One region of the Enterobacter sp. TMH.L2 genome, then DNA from elsewhere that is predicted to be linked to it. Evidence: riboswitches for the same ligand, from Rfam matches in the RefSeq annotation. Region 1 holds a riboswitch; each other region holds the start of a gene.
The links. Region 1 has a riboswitch for thiamine pyrophosphate ahead of thiB (thiamine ABC transporter substrate binding subunit). Riboswitches for the same ligand answer to the same signal wherever they lie in the genome.

Region 1 (4,283 bases):
AGAGGTATTTGTTAAATGCATAAAGATTAAACGAAAAAAGCCAGCAGTAAACAGCTGCTGGCCGGTGAAAAGCACCAATACTCAGTCACACATGAGTCGGCGCGTTGGCGTTCTCGGGCATCGGGGTTGTAACCTCCCACTGCATCAAGTCTTCGAGCATCCTTAGTCTTTGCTCCACCGTCAGGCGAGCCAGCCATCCAGAGCAAACAAACTGTGTTGCGGCAAAGTACTGTTGGAAAAACTTCGCAGGTGATGACCGCTTCATAAACACCTCCTCGCTTCATCGGGAATCATTATTGACGTAATATAGGGAGAGTTAAATTGATGAGTTTCCGCCAGGAGTTCCTCTTTTATGTCTTCGTCACGCCTGCAACAACAATTCATCCGCCTGTGGCAATGCTGCGAAGGCAAACCTCAGGAAACCACGCTGAATGATTTAGCAGATTTGCTGAGCTGTTCCCGCCGCCATATGCGTACGCTGCTTAATGCGATGCAGGAAAAGGGCTGGCTAAGCTGGCAGGCGGAAGCCGGACGAGGCAAGCGCTCGCAGCTCACTTTCCTCTATACCGGGCTGGCGCTTCAGCAGCAGCGGGCGGAAGATCTGCTGGAGCAGGATCGCATCGATCAGCTGGTTCAAATCGTCGGCGACAAAGCCGCTGTCCGCCAGATGCTGATTTCTCATCTTGGCCGCAGCTTTCGCCAGGGTCGACACATTCTGCGTGTCCTTTACTATCGCCCGCTGCTAAATCTGCTGCCCGGCTCGGCGCTTAGGCGCTCCGAAACCCACATCGCCCGCCAGATTTTTAGCGGCCTGACGCGAATAAATGAGGAAAATGGGGAACTCGAAGCGGACATTGCTCACCACTGGCAGCAAATTTCCCCTTTACGCTGGCGCTTCTTCCTGCGCCCAGGCATCCATTTCCATCACGGTCGCGAGCTGGACATGCTCGATATCATCTCTTCCCTGCAGCGCATCAACGCCCTGCCGCTTTTTACCCATATCACGCAAATCACCTCGCCGACTATCTGGACACTGGATATCCACCTTAGTCAGCCGGATGACTGGCTGCCGTGGCTGTTGGGCAGCGTGAACGCCATGATCCTGCCGCGCGAATGGACAACGATGACAAATTTCGCCAGCCAGCCCATCGGCACGGGCCCCTATTCCGTGGCTCGGAACAACCGCAACCAGCTGAAGATCCACGCCTTTGATGATTACTTTGGCTTCCGGGCACTCATTGACGAGGTCAACTTTTGGGTACTACCGGAAGTTGGCGAGGAGTCCAGCTGCGGCGTGCAGCTCCAGGGCATGCCGGACAGCGAAAAAGCCGTGGAAAGCCGCCCGGAAGAAGGTTGCTACTATCTGCTGTTCGACAGCCGATCCAGCCTTGGCGTTGACGAAAGCGTGCGCCAGTGGATTGGGCATATTCTCTCCCCGGTTAACCTTATCTACCGCGCTACAGAGCAGTATCAGCAGTACTGGTTCCCGGCTTATGGTTTGCTCCCCCGCTGGCACCATTCGAGGCCCGGGCCGTTGCTCCCTAAACCTGCCGGCCTGGAGAGCATAACGCTCACCTACTACCGCGACCACGTAGAGCACCGGGTGATCAGTAGCATCATGACCGAATTACTGGCAGAGCAGGGCGTGAAGCTGGTTGTGCAGGAGATAGACTATGCTGAGTGGCATCAGGGCGAGGCCGAAAGCGACATCTGGCTGAACAGCGTGAACTTCACCATGCCGCTGGAATACTCTCTGTTTGCCCAGCTTTACGAAGTCCCGCTGATTCAAAAATGCATCCCTGGCGACTGGCAGGGCGATGCCCGTCGCTGGCACAGCAAAACGCTGGCCCTGCCTGAGTGGTGCAAGCAAATGCTGGAGCGCAATGACGTTATCCCATTGATTCACCACTGGTTGCGCATTGAAGGCCAGCGCAGTATGCGTGGGGTGAGGATGAACACGCTAGGCTGGTTTGATTTCAAATCAGCCTGGTTTGCCCCACCGGGCCCATAACGCTTTCGTAACATGACTTCCGTAACCCAAAGGAAATCAGTAGAATCCTCCCTGCTCAACGGGGTGCCAGGACAGTTTGTCCGCGCTGAGATAATACCCGTCGAACCTGATCCGGATAACGCCGGCGAAGGGATTTGAGACACTCAACTCAATTCCTTTGCCCCCTTTTACTGAGGTGCAAAGTGTTCAAAAAATTTCTGCCGCTGCTGGCGCTGGCCGCCATGCCCGTTTTCGCTAAACCTGTATTAACCGTTTACACCTACGACTCGTTCGCCGCCGACTGGGGCCCTGGCCCGGCGGTGAAAAAAGCCTTTGAGGCCGACTGTAACTGCGAGCTGAAATTTGTGGCACTGGAAGACGGCGTTTCTCTGCTGAACCGCGTGCGCATGGAAGGCAAGAACAGCAAAGCGGATGTCGTGCTGGGGCTGGACAACAACCTGGTAGAGGCCGCCACGCAAACCAAACTGTTTGCGCCTTCTAATATTGAAAGCGGCGTCCTTCAGGTGCCAGGCGGCTGGAAGAACAGCACCTTCGTGCCTTACGATTACGGCTACTTTGCTTTTGTATACGACAAGAACAAGCTAAAAACCCCGCCAAAAAGCCTGAAAGAGCTGGTTGAAAGCGATCAAAAATGGAAGGTCATTTACGAAGATCCGCGCACCAGCACTCCAGGGCTTGGCCTGCTGCTGTGGATGCAAAAAGTGTACGGCGACAAAGCCCCGGAAGCCTGGCAAAAGCTGGCGAAAAAAACCGTCACCGTCACCAAAGGCTGGAGCGAAGCTTACGGCTTGTTCCTGAAAGGGGAAGCCGACCTGGTACTGAGCTACACCACCTCCCCGGCCTACCACATCATCGAAGAGAAGAAAGACAACTACGCCGCCGCGGACTTTAGCGAAGGACATTACCTGCAGGTTGAAATTGCAGGCCGGCTGGCGAACAGCAAGCAGCCTGAACTCGCCGAGAAATTTATCAAATTCATCACCACGTCAGGTTTCCAGAACACCATTGCTACCGGCAACTGGATGTATCCGGTGACCAACGTGGCATTACCTGCGGGCTTCGACAGCCTGGTGAAGCCGCAAACCACGCTGGAATTTCTCCCTCAGCAGGTGGCCACCCAGCGCGCAGAATGGATCAATGAATGGCAACGCGCCGTCAGCCGCTAATACCAGGCTGGCTGTATCCAGGGCTCTTTGCCGCAACGCTGGTCGTGGCGGTAGCCCTGGCGGCTTTTCTGGCGCTGTGGCTTAACGCTCCGCAGACGGATGTCTTTGCCATATTGCGGGACGACTATCTTTGGCACGTCCTGCGCTTTTCCTTCTGGCAGGCCTTTCTTTCCGCCGCACTTTCCGTTTTCCCGGCCATCTTTTTAGCCCGCGCGCTCTACCGCCGCCGCTTTCCTGGCCGACTGGCGCTGCTGAGGCTGTGCGCCATGACGCTGGTGCTACCTGTGCTGGTCGCCGTTTTTGGTATTCTTTCCGTTTATGGGCGAGAAGGCTGGCTGGCCACGCTCTGCGGCTGGCTGGACGTTGAATGGCACTTTTCCCCTTATGGCCTGCAGGGCATTCTGCTGGCGCACGTCTTCTTTAATATGCCGATGGCGACTCGTCTTCTGCTGCAGGCGCTGAACAATATCCCTTCGGAACAGCGTCAGCTGGCGGCACAGCTGGGGATGCAGGGCTGGCATTTCTTCCGTTTCGTCGAGTGGCCCTGGCTGCGCCGCCAGCTACTCCCGGTTGGCGCCCTGATTTTTATGCTTTGCTTCGCCAGCTTCGCCACCGTGCTTTCTCTGGGCGGCGGCCCGCAGGCAACCACCATCGAGCTGGCCATTTTTCAGGCATTAAGCTACGACTACGATCCCGCCAAAGCGGCATTGCTGGCTCTGCTGCAAATGGCGTGCTGCCTTGGCCTGGTGTTATTGAGTCAGAAGTTAAGCAAGGCGATTCCCGTCGGCGTCAGCCAGCTTCAGGGCTGGCGCGATCCACAGGATTCTCTGCGCCGAAAACTTAGTGATGGCCTGCTTATTGTGCTCGCCCTGCTGCTGCTTCTCCCACCGCTGCTAGCGGTGATGGTCGATGGGATTAACGGCAGCATGGGCAGCGTGCTGCGGCAGCCAGCGCTCTGGAACGCGCTCTGGACTTCACTGAGAATTGCCATTGCCGCCGGGCTTGTCAGCGTGACGCTGACGCTGATGCTGCTTTGGAGTTCGCGTGAACTTCGGCTGCGTAACCAACGCTTCGCCGGGCAGGCCATTGAACTTAGCGGTATGTTG
Region 2 (4,283 bases), 2.2 Mb from region 1:
TTTTACGTGTCGCCGTCAGCTTACCGGAGGTGACCAGCAGCCATTTTCGATCGGGAAAGATTTCCGGGGCCAGGACGGCAGGCGGAACGGGAAGCACGTCGATGCGGTGTCCCTGGCCGGTTCGCCTGAGCGCCTCCAGCCAGATTTCGCAGGGGTCACTCAGATGCCAGCCGGTAATCAGGCAGTTGTCACCGGGCGCTCTTTTATCCCCTTCAAGGCAAAACGAGGTGTAGGCGATAATGATGCCGTCGAGAATTTCGCGCAGGGTCATGATGGCCGGTACGTTAGCCGAGACTTTACTGCGCAGCGGGCGCAACACTTCCGTCACCAGTTCCGCGCGCGGATATTCCCGGCCTGCATCGTAGAGAAGCTGGCGAAGAGATTCGATTTTCCCCTCATTCAGCCGCTGCAACATACTCTCCTGCAGGCCAAGCCAGTTGTTCGCCCGGCGCATTTCAGGCCGGGCCAGCAGCGGCTTAACCTGGCTGACCGGCACCCCTTTTTTCACCCAGTCGAGAATGTTAAGCGCCTGCTGGATATCTTCGTCGCTGTACTGCCGATGACCGCCATCGGTTCGCATCGGCTTGAGCAGGCCGTAACGACGCTGCCAGGCACGGAGCGTGGTGGCGTTTATCCCGCAGAGCCGGGCAAATTCGCCGATGGAGTAAGACATGAAGAGCACCTGATAACCATCAATACTCACAATATACTACGAATTATACCGGGCTGAATGAAGCGCGAAGCGTTTGCACTTTATTTTCAATGCCCAACGGAAAAACATTTGCCCCTTTACCGGCTTTGTCCCCGCCAGGAGAAACCCTGCCTGGCAAATGTCTGGCGGGGCGCCGCCCGACTAAACGGCTGATTAACTTAAATCGTGCAGTCCTTTATCCAGCGCGGCACTCAGCATCATTTCTTCGAAGTTCACCGCCAGCCCGCCACGCTGCGGGGTGCAGCACATCACGCCTACCCTGCATGCGTCGAATCCGGGGAAATGCGCCAGTCTCAGCAGCGGCCAGCTTTTGCCGTCAACGGAATACTGCAGCCGCAGGCTGTCCCCTTTTCGGGTCAGGCGCATCCAGAACAGATTTGCTTGACCGGGAAAGACGCCGGTTGCCCAGTCGGAATGGCCCTGCGTCAGCACGCTGCCAATGGCAGGCGCGTCGTCGTTAAACTCGATGCCCGCTTTTAGCCAGTGGGATTCATCCCCCATCAACATGATGCCGGCCTGGTCGTAGAGTGCGCTAAATTCAGCTTTGACCTTCACCTGGAAAGTAAAATCCCCCCGCACGTTGCAGCCATAAAAATGGCCGGAGAAACGCTCAAACCCGTACCATGTTTTGCGCCAGAAGTCGGTTTGTTCATCGGTGACAACCGTCAGCCCGCCGTCGCCTTCTTGCCAGACTTTTGGCTCATTAATCCAGTAAAAATCCTCGCTCATAGCATGACCTTTTCCCTGTTTTATTTAGCGCCAGCCCAACTCTGGTGCAACGTGCTTCAGAATAGATTCGATGACGTGCGCGTTATAATCCACGCCCAGCTGGTTTGGCACGGTTAACAGCAGCGTGTCGGCTTCAGCAATCGCTTCATCCTGCGCCAGTTGCTTAATGAGCAGTTCCGGTTCAGCGGCATAGCTGCGGCCGAAAATGGCCCGGGTTTGTGGCTCGATGTAGCCAACCTGATCGCCTTCTTTGCCGCTGCCGCCGAAGTAGTTGCGGTCGCGCTGGTCCATTAACGCGAAGATGCTGCGGCTGACGGAAACGCGCGGCTCACGCGTATGGCCCGCCTCTTTCCACGCGGCCCGATAAGCACGGATTTGCTTCGCCTGCTGGATATGAAACGGCTCGCCGGATTCATCGGTTTTCAGCGTGGAGCTTTGCAGGTTCATCCCTAACTTCGCGGCCCACTCCGAGGTCGCGTTGGAGCTGGCTCCCCACCAGATTCGCTCCCGTAGCCCGGCAGAAAACGGCTCCAGACGCAGCAACCCCGGCGGATTAGGAAACATCGGCTGCGGGTTAGGTTCGGCAAAACCGTCCCCTTTCAGCGCCTCGAGGAACACTTCGGTATGACGGCGCGCCATATCGGCTTCGGTCTCTCCTTCGCCCGGCACATAGCCAAAATAGCGCCAGCCGTCGATCACCTGCTCCGGCGAGCCACGGCTGATTCCAAGCTGCAGGCGGCCCCCGGCAATCAAGTCCGCGGCGCCCGCATCCTCCACCATGTAAAGCGGGTTTTCATAGCGCATATCGATCACGCCGGTGCCGATTTCAATACGTTTAGTTTTTGCCCCAATGGCCGCCAGCAGCGGGAAAGGCGAGCTTAGCTGACGAGCAAAATGGTGCACGCGGAAGTAAGCGCCGTCCGCGCCAAGCTCTTCTGCAGCAACGGCAAGATCGATGGACTGCAGCAGCGTATCCGCCGCAGAGCGCGTGCCGGACTGGGCGGCAGGCGACCAGTGGCCAAAAGAGAGAAAGCCAATCTTTTTCATCGGATATCATCCTTAGACTCGTAGGTAACCGGCCTACAGTGACAAAATTCCCGCCCCGTGTGCCAGCAAAATATTGCGATACCGCACTAAACGGATCGTCGCTTTCAGCAAGATCAGACACAGCGCCCGGCGATTGTAATCAAAAAGTAAATGTCGTATAACAGGCACCTCCGAGGGGTGTCCTGTATGGGCTGAGATGGCGTAAGCCGAACCCTTTGAACCTGATCTGGGTCATGCCAGCGAAGGGACGGTCGGCAATCACAGCTCTGTTATTGTCTGTTCATACCTCTGCGCGCCCGGATCTCCACTTACCCAGGAGGTCCCATGTACACCCCACTTTTCGAAAACGGTCTTTACGGACGACTGCGCGAGCAGGCCGGCCAGCACTGGCAGGATTACGTCGATCACCCTTTTCTGCAGCAGCTTGCTGTCGGCACGCTGCCTGAAGCCGCATTTAAGCGCTATCTGACCCAGGATTATCTTTTCCTGATTCATTTTGCCCGCGCCTACGCCCTGCTGGTCAGCAAGCTTCGCACGCTGCCGGAAATGCGCACCGCGACCGCATCGCTGAATGCCATTGTCTCCGAGCTGCCGCTCCATGTGGCTTACTGTCGAAGCTGGGGCCTGGACGAAGCGCAAATAGTGGCCGAGGCGGAAGCGCCAGAAACCATGAATTACACCCGTTACGTGCTGGATATTGGCCATTCAGGCGACGCGCTCGATCTGCTGGCTGCGCTGCTGCCCTGCGTGGCCGGATATGCAGAAATCGGCCTTGGCCTGCTGCATAGCTCCGACACGGTGATGGCAGGCAATCCCTACGCGAACTGGATCCGTAACTATGGCGATGAAGGCTACCTCACCGGCGTGCGGGCCGCTGTGCAGTTGCTCGAAAACGTAGGCCACCAGCGTGGCGCGGAAAGCCGTTTCTCAGAGCTATCACAGATTTTTACCACCGCGACGCAGCTTGAATCCGCGTTCTGGCAGATGGGGCTGAATGCCTCATGACCGACAGCGCGACTTCGCCGGGCATTCAGGTGCGCGATCTCAGCCTGCGCTTTGGCCAGCAGACCATTTTTGAGCGGCTGAATTTTGATATTCCCGGCAGCAGCTTCGTTGCCCTGCTGGGCGCGAGCGGGGCCGGTAAAACCAGCCTGCTAAAGATTATCGCCGGGCTGGCGCAGGCCAGTGGCGGAAGCGTGACCTGCAGCGACGGTCTGCCGGTTGCCGGGCGTATCGCCTGGATGGGGCAGAAAGATTTGCTCTACCCGTGGCTCAGCATTGAGCAGAACGTGGCCCTCGGAGCTCGCCTGCGTGGTGAGGCGGTCGACAGACAATGGACGGAACATTTGATTGAGCAGGTCGGGCTGGCTGGCTATGCCAAAGCCCTGCCAGCTTCGCTATCGGGCGGGATGAGGCAACGTGCCGCCATCGCCAGAACGCTTTACGAAAAGCGCCCGATAGTGCTGATGGATGAGCCGTTTTCGGCGCTGGATGCCATCACCCGCACGGCCATTCAGGACCTGGCGGCCAGGCTGCTGGCAAAAAATACCGTGCTGCTGATCACTCACGATCCGATGGAAGCCTGTCGGCTCAGCCACCGCCTGCTGGTGCTCTCCCGCTGGCCTGAGGGCATCGACGATACGCATGTTATTGCCGGGCAGCCGCCCCGCGCGCCGGACGATGTAGATCTACTCCAAAGCCAGGCCGGGCTGCTGCAACAGTTGATCAGGGCCGCCGAATGAAGCTGACTTCAGACACCCCTGCTACACGCCTGCGCCGCGGGCTGACCGTCTTT
Region 3 (4,283 bases), 2.3 Mb from region 1:
TAACTGGTGATGAGCCTGTTCCATGGTACGCAATTGTCCGGCAGGGAAGATGAAGCCAGTATAGTACCACTGGTATTACGCTGGCTAAAAACTTCTCTCTTAACCGACAGTTACCACCATTCGTGAAAATGATGTACCGGGCCGATACCGTGCCCGACCTCCAGCGAATCCGCCTGAGCCAGCGCCTTCGACAACCAGATTTTTGCGGCAGCCACGGTTTGCGCCCAGTCGTCATGGCGGGGGCGGAGCGCAGCCAGCGCGGCAGATAAAGTGCAGCCGGTGCCGTGGGTGTTTTTTGTTTGCACGCGCGGCGCGGTAAAGCGCTGGACATCGTGGCGAGTAAATAGCCAGTCCGGGCTTTCTGCGTCGTCGAGGTGCCCGCCTTTCATCAGCACAGCCTCGCAGCCCATTGCCAGCAGCGCTTCACCCTGTTCGCGCATCTCTTTTTCACTGCGCGCGTGGGGCGCATCCAGCAGCGCTGCCGCTTCAGGGAGATTGGGCGTGATCAGCGCGACATGCGGCAATAGCTTCCGACGTAAGCTTTCCACCGCCGACGGGGCCAGCAGCGGATCGCCGCTTTTCGCCAGCATCACCGTGTCCAGCACCACGTTTGGTACCTTATAGAACGCCAGTCGCTCTGCGACGGCTTCAACGATATCGGCCTCTGCCAGCATGCCAATTTTTGTGGTGTCGATGCGCACATCGCTCAATACCGAATCCAGCTGCGCCGCCACAAACTCAGGCTCAATACGATAAACGGACTGCACGCCACGGGTATTCTGCGCCACCAGCGCAGTGATCACGCTTGTGCCGTAAGCGCCGAGCGCGGAGAAAGTTTTCAGATCGGCCTGGATCCCCGCGCCACCGCTTGGATCGGTTCCGGCAATAGTTAATGCGTTGATGCGTTTCATGCCAGCCCCTCCGCGTTAAGCAGATAAAGGGCGTCGAGGAAGGCTGGGGTAAAACTGCCCGGCCCACGGCTGGCGGCGATGGCCTGCTCGCCGGCAAGCGACATAAAGCGGCAGGCGCTGGCGACGTTGTCCAGCCTGTCTCCCGGTAAAGCACAGCACGCAGCAACCACGGCGGAAAGCGCGCAGCCGGTGCCGACCACACGCGTCATGAGTTCTCCCCCGCCGGTCACGGCAAACGTTCGTTCGCCATCGGTGACGTAATCAGTTTCTCCGGTTACGGCAACCACTGCACCGGTTTCGCGCGCCAGTTTTTGCGCCGCCGGGATCGCCGAAAGTGCATCATCGGTGCTGTCTACGCCACGGCCTCCGGCCTGCTCCCCTGCCAACGCCATGATTTCAGACGCATTACCGCGAATGGCGGCTGGTTTCAGTTGAATAATTTCGCGAGCGAAGCGCGTGCGGAAAGCCAAACCACCCACGGCGACCGGGTCTAGTGCCCACGGCGTTTCGGCGCTATTGGCGGCGTGAATAGCAGCCAGCATCGCCGTCGCGCGTTCTGAAGTCAGGGTGCCGATGTTGATCAGCAGCGCGCTGGCAAGCCCGCTAAATTGTGCCGCTTCTTCGGCTTCAATCACCATCGCCGGGGCAGCCCCAAGCGCCAGCAGCACGTTAGCGGTAAAGGTTTGCACTACGTCATTGGTCATGCAGTGAACCAGCGGCGAATACTGACGGAGGTGGTGTAAAACAGAGGCGGCGGTTGCGCCGGGTAGCAGGTCAGGTTGCATAACGGTAAGGCTCCTGTCCGGCGTGAAAGAAGGGACGCCGGACAGGCATCTGACTTCCCTACGCTGGCATTATCCAGATCAGGTGGTACGGGTATTTCTCAGCCTTCACAAAGAAGGGCACCCCGAGTCATTTAAATCAAAATCAAAAGCTTGCGATTAACGTCCCGTTAATCCCTGTTCTGGATCATGCCAGCGGAAAGCCAAAGCCGCAACCCCCTCAAAAACGGCATGTGCGCGGTATCGCGACTCTCGCTGTATCCCACAGCCAAACGACAAAAAAACCGGATTGCTCCAGCCTCGTTCAGTTGTCGTTTTCGTTGTTGTTTTTAAATCCATAGATCTGAATGTGAAGAAGAAAACCGTTTAGCCTCAGAAATTACAAGAATAATCTTAAAAATAAATTATCAAATCAATTATATGCATTGACCGTTTTTATAGATAATTATTTAGTTATTGATTTCTATTATTGATTTCTATTATTGATTTCTATTATTGATTTCTATTATTGATTTCTATTATTGATTTCTATTATTGATTTCTATTATTGATCAATAATTTTTAAAATTTCATTATCAATCAACTGGAATATAACATGCACTCCGAATTCATCGCTGAACCCATAATGAACCTTGTCGAGATTACCCGAAATGACGGGCAAACCGGGCAGTGTCCGATCGTCGATATTAGGTTCAAGAAAATTAATATCGTCAGCACCAAGATGGAAAAAGTACCTCCAGCTCTGGGCCGTGCCAATGCGCAGATCGGCAACGCAGCCAAAACGCGAGCAGGATCCTGAAGCCCGCATCGTCGGCGTGCTGGCTGCGTTACTGAAACAGTCCTGAGGCGACTGTTTAACCCTCTGCTATATCGTGCTTTTTCATTTTCAAAATCAATAAACCGCACAAATTCATTCACCATCTAAATAATTGCACAGATTTTCGCCAGTGCTATTATATCTTTATTAATATTTTTAAGGGAAAGGAACACCCCACATGGCTAATGTTGTATTTCCAAAAACTGTATTTACTACACTTAAACCTTTTAATGATTATAGTGCTAATGATATGCGTTACGGCGATATGTCAGAAGGCAGATTAAAAAGAGAGTTTGGGTTAACAAACGTATCAAATGTCGTAGACCCCTACACATTAACCAGGCTTACCGCGTTCGATAACCCCCAATCAAGATTTGCAGGCGTATACGGTGGAAAGCATAACTCCGGGACTGTAAGCATTCAAGAATGTGCAAAACTACTTTTTGAAGAAATGCTAAAAACATCTCTTCCGTATTCTTGTATAGGTCCGTACAAATATTTGATTAATCAAATGCTAAGGCATTTTTACCGTTCATCTGGAACGCCGTTTAATGATGAGCACTTAAATGCTGCATATAGCCATAAATTGCACTCTAATTATTCTACAAAAAACACAGTAACTTACATGCGAAAATCTATTGGGTTACTTGTTGATTATCAAAATAAAGGATTCCCTCAAGATAGGTTGAAAGACCTTGAAGCTGCAATTGAAATATCTATTCTTCCTAAGTTCAACTCACCTATACATGATAAGATCAACGGAATGGGGATCACCGTTCATGATGTTTACGCAACAAAAATAGATATAATAAGTTTTGATGTGAACGATTCCGGTTGGAAATCAAGAGTTAAATTTACAGGGCAAGACCATTTTGGGCTAGATGTTGATGACATAAGAAAGAAAAAATTCAACCAATTCCAGTTTTTTAAAATATGGTTTGTATTACAGCGATTTAGTCGATTTGGCTTTAAACCATTTTTAACAAATATGGAAGCAGTGATCGACATAGAAGGAAAACGCTGATGCGTATATTTACAATTCTGATCCTGGTAACCTTATTGGGTTATGGTGGTTATTACGTCTTAGGTAATAGAAATGCGATGATTAAGGGCGCTCATTACAATGGAAGTACTGCCGTAATCCTCGTTGATAGACTGCCGTTCACTGAGTCGGCAAAAATTCATTGGTGGGAACGCAATCAGAACCAGATTAGAGAGCAATATCATATCCCTTCTGGTAAGGCTGGCCCATTTCTTATTTCTGTGTTTGCTTTCGGTGATGGTTATCAGGAAGAAGGAAAAGAAGATCGATTATGCTTTAAGGATGTAAAGCCACCTAAAAACTGTATTGATAAAAATATTATCATGCAGATCTGGCGTGAACGCGATGGCAGCACAAGCTATGACTTTTAGCCGCTCCACGCCCTTCTGCCATCAAGCGGCCCGCGAGTAACTGCACTTTCAAACGTAAGCGCCTTACCCCTTTTCACCCCGATTGTAACAGCGGTGTGAGCAGCCTGGCACCAGCGCAAATAATGAATGTGAACGGCCTGTTTTATCGCTTTTAAACACTCTCCACCAAGAATTTTCTTATGATTTAGATCAAGGATTGTATTGTCACATTTCGGAATAGTTCATCACCGTTATTAGTGCACTCAATAATGCATTGGAACGTTCAATTTATTTATGGTGAGAGAAATATGAAATCCTTTAACTTTGGTCAATCAATGGCTTTGGTGTTTGGTATTTTGGTCCTTTCGACTTCAGCCAGGG
Region 4 (4,283 bases), 480 kb from region 1:
CATTATGCTTCCTCTTGTCTGAGATAAATTTCGCCGCCCCGGGCGCGAAAGTGCTGGGACATATCTTCCATGCCAGCATCTCTCGCCTGTTTTGCGGCGTAATCGCGCACTTCCTGGGTGATTTTCATGGAGCAAAACTTAGGGCCGCACATGGAACAGAAATGCGCGACTTTGCCGGATTCCTGCGGCAACGTTTCATCGTGGTAAGCGCGGGCGGTGAAGGGGTCGAGCGCCAGGTTGAATTGGTCTTCCCAGCGGAATTCAAAGCGTGCTTTGGACATCGCGTTGTCGCGTATTTGTGCGCCGGGATGCCCTTTGGCCAGGTCCGCAGCGTGAGCGGCAATTTTGTAGGTAATTAGTCCCTGCTTAACATCCTCTTTGTTCGGCAGGCCGAGGTGCTCCTTCGGGGTGACGTAGCAAAGCATCGCGCAGCCAAACCAGCCGATCATGGCGGCGCCAATGCCGGAGGTGAAGTGGTCATAGCCTGGTGCGATGTCGGTTGTGAGCGGGCCAAGGGTATAGAAAGGCGCTTCGTGACAATGCTCCAGTTCTTCGGTCATGTTGCGGCGAATCATCTGCATCGGCACATGCCCCGGGCCTTCAATCATCACCTGGACGTCGTAATCCCAGGCAATTTTGGTCAGCTCGCCCAGCGTATGCAGTTCGGCAAACTGCGCTTCGTCGTTGGCATCCTGAATGGAGCCCGGGCGTAAGCCATCGCCCAGGGAAAGGGAAACGTCATAGGCGGCGCAAATTTCGCAGATTTCACGGAAGTGCTGATACAGGAAGTTTTCCTGATGATGGGACAGGCACCACTTCGCCATAATCGATCCGCCGCGCGATACGATCCCGGTCAGGCGCTGCGCGGTCATCGGGACATAGCGAAGCAGCACGCCCGCGTGAATGGTGAAGTAATCCACACCTTGCTCTGCCTGCTCCAGCAGCGTGTCGCGGAACATCTCCCAGCTCAGGTCTTCGGCGATACCGTTCGCCTTCTCCAGCGCCTGGTAGATGGGCACCGTGCCGATGGGCACCGGGCTGTTGCGCAGGATCCATTCCCGCGTTTCATGAATGTAGCGGCCGGTGGAGAGGTCCATCACCGTGTCTGCCCCCCAGCGAGTGGCCCACACCAGCTTCTCCACCTCCTCTTCAATAGAAGACGTGACCGCCGAGTTGCCGATATTGGCATTGACCTTCACCAGGAAATTGCGGCCGATAATCATCGGCTCTGATTCCGGGTGGTTGATATTGGCGGGAATAATCGCTCGCCCGGCGGCGACTTCATCGCGGACAAACTCCGGCGTGATGTTTTCCGGCAGGCGGGCCCCAAACCCTTCGCCGGGATGCTGGTGGCGCAGGACGGCATCGCGAATACGCTCGCGCCCCATATTTTCGCGAATGGCGATGAATTCCATCTCCGGGGTGACAAGGCCTTTGCGGGCGTAATGCAACTGGGTGACGCATTGCCCGGCTATTGCCCGGCGAGGTTTGGACTGAGTTTCAAAGCGCAACTCGTCCAGGCCGTCGTCGGCAAGACGCGCTTTTGTGTAAGCGGAGCTGCGGTCACCCAGCGTTTCGCTGTCGCCGCGGTCGTCGATCCAGGCGCTGCGTAGGGGATTTAGCCCGTTTAACACGTTTATGGCGATGTCGGGATCGCCATAGGGGCCAGAGGTATCGTAGACAGGAACCGCCTCGTTCGGCTGATATTGCGGGGCATCTTTGCTCCCGCCGGTGAGCGTTGGGCTGAGTTGGATTTCGCGCATCGGGATGCGGATATCTTCACGTGACCCGATCAGATAGATGCGTCGGGAGTTGGGGAAGGCGGTGCCTTCAAGCGTGTTGATGAAGTGTTGGGCGGCGGCGCGCTGTTCACGGCGGCCAGGTTTTTTTTCAGATGCAGACATAGCTCATTCCAGGTTTAGTCAGGATATGGCTTGTCAGGACAACGGAAGGAGTAATGGATATGGGCCGCCTGAAAACGGGTGTACCCAAAGACAGAATTACTCTTGTTCCCTTCGCAGGTTCTAACCTGATCAGGTTCCGCGGATCCCGAATTAACGGTCTCAGCCGGTGCATAACGCACTCGGCACTCCGACAAGAATGATCCCACCTTGCGGTGGGAAAGTTGTAAATTACTCGTTAATAGCTAACAACTCAAGCTGGACTTGCCAGCCCGGCAGGATCGCTGGCGCTGCCGTCGAGGTTGTTATCAATAGCCAGGAGGACTAGTTTATCTTCAAGGGTGAAGCGGGACTCCAGGCACTCGCCAATCTCTGACAGCGCCTGCTGGAATTCGACCCAGCTGTCGCGGTCGATGGCGTTTTCCAGATGGGAATCGTAGAGATCCATGATTTGCTGGGTGTTGGCTTCCAACTGAGGGTAGAGCTGGGCTGCGCTTAGCAGCGGGCTGCTGCCTTCCAGGTTGCTGATAATTCGCTCGTAGATACTGAAATGCCCGGAAGAGAGGTAATCCACCAGGCCGTGGCAAAAATTGTCTAACGCTTTTTCGTCGAGCGCGGTGTGCGATTCCTTGTTAGGCTTGATCCCGACCATGTTGTAATAGGCGACCAACAGGTGCTTACGGGCCTGCAGCCAATGGTCAACTAACTCATTACTACCACCAACGCGCTCAGTCAGATTGGCTAACTGGTTCAGCATGATTGAGACTCCGTGAGTTAAAAGATTGAACGCAAACTAACCCAAAAAAGTAAAAACTAATTGTTTATATCAGTGAACACGGGGATGTGCACCAGGTTATGGAACGTGTTATTCAAAACTTAGATCATGGTTGGTGGATAGTCAGCCATGAGCAAAAAATATGGTTGCCTCAGGGTGACTTACCTCACGGCAGCGCGGAAGAATTTCAACTCGTAGGCAGCCGCGCCCTGGATATCGGTGAGTGGGAAGGTGAGCCCGTCTGGCTGATTCGTGAAAACCGCCGCTCGGATATGGGCTCGCTGCGTCAGCTCCTGGATCGCGATGTGGGCCTGTTCCAGCTGGCCGGGCGAGGCGTTCAACTGGCCGAGTTTTATCGCTCGCATAAGTATTGCGGTTACTGCGGCCATGAAATGCACTTCAGCAAAAGCGAATGGGCAATGCTCTGCGGGCACTGCCGGGAACGCTATTACCCGCAAATTGCCCCCTGCATTATTGTCGCTATTCGTAAGGATGATCATATCCTGCTGGCTCAGCACACGCGCCACCGCAACGGCGTCTACACCGTGCTGGCCGGGTTTGTCGAAGTGGGTGAAACGCTGGAGCAGGCGGTGGCTCGCGAAGTTATGGAAGAGAGCAGTATTCAGGTGAAAAACCTGCGCTACGTGACTTCCCAGCCCTGGCCGTTCCCGCAGTCGCTGATGACCGCATTTATGGCGGATTATCACAGCGGTGAAATCAAGATTGACCCGAAGGAGCTGCTGGATGCGGGCTGGTATCGCTATGACCAACTGCCGCTGTTACCGCCGCCGGGCACCGTGGCGCGCCGCTTAATTGAAGATACCGTCGCCCTGTGTCGCGCGGACTATGAATGATAGACTGCGGCGATACAGCTAAAGGAAAGGTAAACATGACTGAACTGAAGAACGATCGTTACCTGCGCGCCCTGCAGCGCTTGCCGGTAGATGTCACCCCTGTGTGGATGATGCGCCAGGCAGGGCGTTATCTACCGGAATATAAGGCGACGCGCGCTCAGGCGGGTGACTTTATGTCGCTGTGCAAAAACGCTGAGCTGGCCTGCGAAGTCACTCTGCAACCATTGCGCCGTTACGCGCTGGATGCGGCGATCCTCTTTTCGGACATTCTGACCATCCCGGATGCGATGGGGCTTGGGCTGTACTTTGAAGCCGGGGAAGGCCCGCGCTTTAGCTCCCCGATTCAAAGCCTGGCCGACGTTCAAAAGCTGCCGATTCCCGATCCGGAAGGCGAGCTGGCATACGTGATGAACGCGGTGCGCACTATTCGCCGTGAACTGAAGGGTGAAGTGCCGCTGATTGGCTTCTCCGGCAGCCCGTGGACGCTGGCCACTTATATGGTGGAAGGCGGCAGCAGCAAAGCCTTCACCGTGATTAAGAAAATGATGTTTGCCGACCCGAAAGCGCTTCACCTGCTGCTGGATAAGCTGGCGCAGAGCGTGACGCTGTATCTGAACGCGCAAATCCGCGCGGGCGCGCAGTCGGTAATGATCTTTGACACCTGGGGTGGCGTGCTGAGCGGGCGCGATTACAAAGAATTCTCGCTCTACTACATGCACAAAATTGTCGATGGCCTTCTGCGTGAAAACGATG

Region 2: linked by a shared signal. The riboswitch ahead of tenA (thiaminase II) and the one ahead of thiB (thiamine ABC transporter substrate binding subunit) in region 1 are both predicted to bind thiamine pyrophosphate.
Region 3: linked by a shared signal. The riboswitch ahead of thiM (hydroxyethylthiazole kinase) and the one ahead of thiB (thiamine ABC transporter substrate binding subunit) in region 1 are both predicted to bind thiamine pyrophosphate.
Region 4: linked by a shared signal. The riboswitch ahead of thiC (phosphomethylpyrimidine synthase ThiC) and the one ahead of thiB (thiamine ABC transporter substrate binding subunit) in region 1 are both predicted to bind thiamine pyrophosphate.

What each region holds. Positions count from the first base shown of each region.
Region 1 is NZ_CP193791.1:3,919,466-3,923,748, forward strand. It holds gene sgrT (glucose uptake inhibitor SgrT) at 86-265, opposite strand; gene sgrR (HTH-type transcriptional regulator SgrR) at 353-2,011, shown strand; TPP riboswitch at 2,061-2,162, shown strand; gene thiB (thiamine ABC transporter substrate binding subunit) at 2,194-3,177, shown strand; gene thiP (thiamine/thiamine pyrophosphate ABC transporter permease ThiP) at 3,153-4,283, shown strand, end outside.
Region 2 is NZ_CP193791.1:1,712,219-1,716,501, reverse strand. It holds gene ACREYP_RS08175 (MerR family transcriptional regulator) at 1-673, opposite strand, end outside; gene ACREYP_RS08170 (DUF1349 domain-containing protein) at 866-1,441, opposite strand; gene ACREYP_RS08165 (LLM class flavin-dependent oxidoreductase) at 1,466-2,488, opposite strand; TPP riboswitch at 2,652-2,753, shown strand; gene tenA (thiaminase II) at 2,813-3,493, shown strand; gene ACREYP_RS08155 (ABC transporter ATP-binding protein) at 3,490-4,230, shown strand; gene ACREYP_RS08150 (ABC transporter permease) at 4,227-4,283, shown strand, end outside.
Region 3 is NZ_CP193791.1:1,570,049-1,574,331, reverse strand. It holds gene ACREYP_RS07515 (GntR family transcriptional regulator) at 1-24, opposite strand, end outside; gene thiD (bifunctional hydroxymethylpyrimidine kinase/phosphomethylpyrimidine kinase) at 111-911, opposite strand; gene thiM (hydroxyethylthiazole kinase) at 908-1,696, opposite strand; TPP riboswitch at 1,735-1,831, opposite strand; gene ACREYP_RS07500 (DUF3289 family protein) at 2,689-3,534, shown strand; gene ACREYP_RS07495 (DUF943 family protein) at 3,534-3,923, shown strand; gene ACREYP_RS07490 (YadA C-terminal domain-containing protein) at 4,211-4,283, shown strand, end outside.
Region 4 is NZ_CP193791.1:4,403,094-4,407,376, reverse strand. It holds gene thiE (thiamine phosphate synthase) at 1-3, opposite strand, end outside; gene thiC (phosphomethylpyrimidine synthase ThiC) at 3-1,904, opposite strand; TPP riboswitch at 1,994-2,104, opposite strand; gene ACREYP_RS21085 (Rsd/AlgQ family anti-sigma factor) at 2,155-2,658, opposite strand; gene nudC (NAD(+) diphosphatase) at 2,757-3,530, shown strand; gene hemE (uroporphyrinogen decarboxylase) at 3,566-4,283, shown strand, end outside.